Regions from separate parts of the Billgrantia diversa genome, predicted to be linked through region 2. Evidence: predicted binding sites of a transcription regulator. Region 2 holds the regulator's gene; the other holds the start of a gene.

Region 1 (2,395 bases), 120 kb from region 2:
GCCAAGACCGTGGCCGACCGTGTGATCTTCATGGATCAGGGCCAGATCATTGAGGAGAACGCGCCGGAGCCCTTCTTCAACGACCCGCAGTCCGAGCGCACTCAGCTCTTCCTCAGCCAGATCCTGGGCCACTGAGGGAGGCCGCCGCCGGGCCCGTGCCCGGCGGCGTATCGTCGATCGCTCAGCCGATCAGGTGCGCTATGCCGCCAAGCACACCGGACGCTGTGGTTCGGACATAGCGCAAATGCCTGGCGTATGGACTAAGCCGCCATGGAAGCGGCTAGACGCTTCCGTGGGGCTTGAGGGGCTCGGCGGGGCGGGTCACGCGAGCGTTGCCGAGCACGCTGGGTTCGGTTTCCACCGGGCGTGCCTCGCTGGTCCAGGCCGCCTGGTTGTCGTGCACGGCCGGGCGGCGCTCGAACGAGCGGGTGACCATGTCGCCGGGGGTAAAGCCGACCCGGTTGCCCACATGATGCGGAAGCAGGCAGAGCTCGACGAGCAGCCGCAAGCCCAAGGTCGCGGCCAGCCAGAGTGCGGCGCCCAGCGCCAGAGTGGGCCAGGCCTGGCCCCAGTCGAGGGTACTGAACCAGGGGCTGCGTGGCAGCAGCCACAGTGCGGCGCTTGCCAGCAGGCCGAGCTGCAGCACGAAATGGCTGAAGAGCAGGACGCCGCGGGACATCGGGCGGCGGGGAAACAGGAACTGTCGCATCGGGCTCCTCCCGTAGATGCATCGCACGACGATGAACTGGCCGACATCCCTGCCGGCGATTCGATGCTAACCCAGATTGCGATGAGCGTCAGCCGTTACCTTGGGCCACTCGCTCAGTCGAGCACAGTGATGCTGGCCGGAAGCAGCGCTTCGCGTCCGCGATGCTCCGTCAGCAGGCGACCCTCCAGGGCGGTCAGCATGATCTGCAGCGGATCGCCGTGGCTCACCAGCAGCACGGTTTCGTCACGCAGTGCGAGCTCCAGCGAGGCGATCACGCCCTGCATGCGGGCAGCCACGCTGGCCACGCTTTCGACGCCGTATTCGCGATGTTCGGGGTCGCGAGCGTCGTGCGCCCAGACGTTCTCGTAGTGGCTGTCGGCCAGGCCCTCGAAGTCACCGAAGTCGCGTTCACGCAAGCGCGGCTCGGGCTGCAGCTCGAGGCCGAAGTGAGCGGCCACTCGCTGGGCGGTTTCCGTGGTACGCAGGAAATCCGAATGCAAGATGCGGGTCGGTGCCGGCCAGTGCCAGCCGGCGAGCAGTGTTTCCAGCTGCGCTTCGCCCTGCTCGGAAAGACCGAAGTCCGCCAGACCCCGGGCAGGGGTACTGATGATCAGGCGTCGGGCATTGGCTTGGCTATGGCCATGTCGCATCAGCAGGTAACGGTTGCGGTAGCGGCCCGAGGCGGAGTGAAATCGGATTGACATCGTCTTGTCATACTACCTAGATTGTGGGTTAGTTTCGTTTGCGATCATGCAGGTTTTTTCGTGTTCGCTTTCGAGCAGGATGAGCGGTTTTTCTGGGTGTCCTCGCCCTCGCCATCCCTTAAAAACAACATAATGACAGTGATACAGAGAGACACGCCAATGACAATATCAAAGACGTTCGGTCGTACCTCCTTCGCCACCCTGGCCCTCTCCTCGCTGCTGCCGCTGGCCCTGGTGATGTCAGCGCAAGCCCAGGCCCAGGCCCAGGCCGACTGCCAGCGAGGCGATCTGGCGGACCTCTATTGTGACGAAGATGGCGATATGGTGGCCGATCGCCCCGACGACGAATCCGAATGGGTCAATCCCGATACGCTGATCTTCGCCTATACCCCGGTCGAGGATCCGGCTATCTACTCCGATATCTGGCAGCCCTTCATCGACCACCTGCAGGAGGTCACCGGTCGCGACGTTCGCTTCTTCGCCGTGCAGTCCAATTCGGCCCAGGTCGAGGCCATGCGCAGCGGTCGGCTGCACATCGCCGGCTTCTCCACCGGCCCGACGCCGTTTGCCGTCAACCTGGCCGGTGCGGTGCCCTTTGCCCTGATGGGCTCCGACGACGGTCAATTCGGCTATACCCTGCAGGTTTACACCCACGTCGACTCCGACATCGATGAGATGGAGGATCTCAAGGGCAAGCGTATCGCTCACACTTCGCCGACTTCCAACTCCGGCAACCAGGCGCCGCGTGCCCTGTTCCCCGAGATGGGCGTCGTGCCCGACGAGGATTACGAGGTGATCTACTCGGGCAGTCACGACCAATCGATGCTGGGCGTGGTCGCCCGCGACTACGACGCCGCTCCGGTGGCCTCGGAGGTGGTCGAGCGCATGGCCGCGCGAGGTCTCTACGACCCGGAGGAGGTGCGCCTGATCTTCGAGTCGGATCGTTTCCCCACCACTTCATACACCTATGCCCACAACCTGC
Region 2 (2,395 bases):
CCATCGTCCTCCACTTCCAGGCAGGCGCCCTTGGGGTGCGGCTTCCAGCGCAGCACGACGTGGCTGCCTTCGGGGGTGTAGCGCACCGCATTGGAGGCGAGGTTGGACAGCGCGCTATGAATTTCCGGATCGCTGCCGAGCAGCTGCCGTTCCTCCTCGATCTCGACGCGGACTTGCTGACGCCCCGCCGACAGCGCCTCGGTGTCCTGGCGCACCTCCTCGAGCAGCGTCGGCACGGCCAACGGCAGATGATCCTCGCCGCCCTGGTCGATTTCCAAGCGCGACAGCAGCAGCAAATCGTTGACCAGATTCTGCATGCGGGTGGTCTGTTCCTGCATGCGGGTCAGCCCTTGGGCCAGGCGCGGCGGCAGACGGTCGGCGGCGTCGGCATAGGTCTCGAGATAGCCCGCCAGTACGGTCAGCGGTGTCCTCAGCTCATGCGAGACGTTGGCGACGAAATCGCGGCGCATCTCCTCCAGGCGGTGCAGGCGGGTAATGTCGCGCGCCATCACCAGGCGTTCGTCGTCGCCGTAGAGCGTGATCTGGAACTGCAGCACCACACGTTCGTTGACCGGCGAGGTCAACGTCAGCGGCTCGCGGTAATCGCGGGCATTGAAGTAGGCGACGAAGCGAGGGTCACGCACCAGGTTGGTGATATGCTGGCCACGATCGTGGGCAGCCTTGAGGCCCAGCATGCGCTCAGCGGCGCTGTTCCACCACTCCAGATCGCCATGCGGGTCGAGCATCACCACGCTGTCGCGCATCGCTTCGGAGGACTCCTGGATGCGCTTGAGGGTCGCTTGAAGACGATGCTGGGTATGGCGCTGGCCCTTCTGGTAGCGGTACAGGCGGTCGAACAGCTCGCCCCATAGGCCAGTGGCCGCGGGCGGTTCGCTGTGAGGATTGCGGGTCAGCCAGCGGCGCAGGGCATGCAATTGGCGCAGGTGATGGATCAGGCGCAGGGTCAACCCCGCGGCGAGCCCCAGGCCAGGGGCGGAAAGCAGCCAGCCGACCAGGCTGCCGGCAACGGCAAGCAGGCCGAGACGCCAGAGTTCATGGCTCCAGGGACGCACGTCAGCCCTTGTTGGAGAAGCGGTAGCCGGTGCCGCGCACGGTCTGGACCAGATGCTGGTGGGCATCGCCCAGGGCCTTGCGCAGGCGACGGATGTGCACGTCCACGGTGCGCTCCTCGACGTAAACGTTGCCGCCCCAGACTTGGTCGAGCAGCTGGCTGCGGGTGTAGGCGCGCTCCTGATGGGTCATGAAGAACTGCAGCAGGCGGTACTCGGTGGGTCCCATCTCAAGCGCACGGCCATCGGCGCTGACGCGGTGGCTGACCGGGTCGAGCAGCAGGCCGTCCACTTCCACCGTCTCCTCTACTCCCTTGGGCGTGGTGCGGCGCAGTACCGCCTTGAGACGGGCCACCAGCTCGCGCGGAGAGAAGGGCTTGGTGATGTAGTCGTCGGCGCCGGCCTCGAGGCCCTGAATCTTGTTGTCCTCCTCGCTCTTGGCCGTGAGCATGATGATCGGCAGCTCGCGGGTGGCCTCCTCGCGCTTCAGCCGACGTGCCAGCTCGATGCCGCTGGTACCCGGCATCATCCAGTCGAGCAGCAGCAGGTCGGGTTGGTTGTCGACGATCATGCTGTGGGCGCTCTGCGCGTTGGCGGCCTCCAGCACGCGATAGTCAGCCATCTCCAGCGCCACCGCGATCATTTCGCGGATTGGCGCTTCGTCATCGACGATCAGTACGGTCTTGGCGGTCATCCCGAAGCCTCGCGGTCAGTGACGGGTCGGTGACGATCTCACCACGTCATCATGACAGTTGGATGACACCCTCGCCAGCGGCTTCAGGTGCCGGTAACGGGCCACAGGCTCAGCGCAATGCCGGCGAACACCAGCAGCCCCGACCAGTGATTGTTGAGGAAGGCCTGGAAGCAGCGCTCGCGCTCGCGTTCCCGTATCAAGAACTGCTGATGGACGAAGGTCGCAGCCATGCCCGCCAGCCCTAGCCAGAAGAACACGCCGAGCCCCAGCCGCCACCCGACCCAGCCCAGCAGGCCCAACGTGACCAGCTGCAGCAGGCCGATGGCGGCGCGGTCGGCGTGGCCCAGCAGCACCGCGGTGGACTTGATGCCGATCTTGAGATCGTCGTCGCGGTCGACCATGGCGTATTGGGTATCGTAGGCCACCGTCCAGGTCACGTTAGCAGCGAACAGCAGCCAGGCCTCCAGCGGCACATGGCCGAGCACGGCGCCAAAGGCCATGGGGATCGCCCACGAGAAGGCGGCGCCGAGAAACGCTTGCGGCAGGTGGGTATAGCGCTTCATGAACGGGTAAATGAAGGCCAGAACCACGCCTACCAGCGAGAGCATGACGGTGAACGGATTGGTGAACA

The links. The regulator PhoB, encoded in region 2, activates phosphate uptake and scavenging genes when phosphate is short. The targets are predictions, from matches to a motif close to TGTCATANNNNTGTCANA.
Region 1: a site for PhoB is predicted at 1,534-1,551, ahead of phnD (phosphate/phosphite/phosphonate ABC transporter substrate-binding protein). Genes of this name have one in related genera too.

The regions. Positions count from the first base shown of each region.
Region 1 covers NZ_CP053382.1:4,310,634-4,313,028, reverse strand. The annotation lists gene HNO52_RS20105 (amino acid ABC transporter ATP-binding protein) at 1-135, shown strand, start outside; gene HNO52_RS20100 (hypothetical protein) at 281-709, opposite strand; gene HNO52_RS20095 (histidine phosphatase family protein) at 823-1,413, opposite strand; gene phnD (phosphate/phosphite/phosphonate ABC transporter substrate-binding protein) at 1,573-2,395, shown strand, end outside.
Region 2 covers NZ_CP053382.1:4,430,318-4,432,712, reverse strand. The annotation lists gene phoR (phosphate regulon sensor histidine kinase PhoR) at 1-1,073, opposite strand, end outside; gene phoB (phosphate regulon transcriptional regulator PhoB) at 1,075-1,764, opposite strand; gene ubiA (4-hydroxybenzoate octaprenyltransferase) at 1,848-2,395, opposite strand, start outside.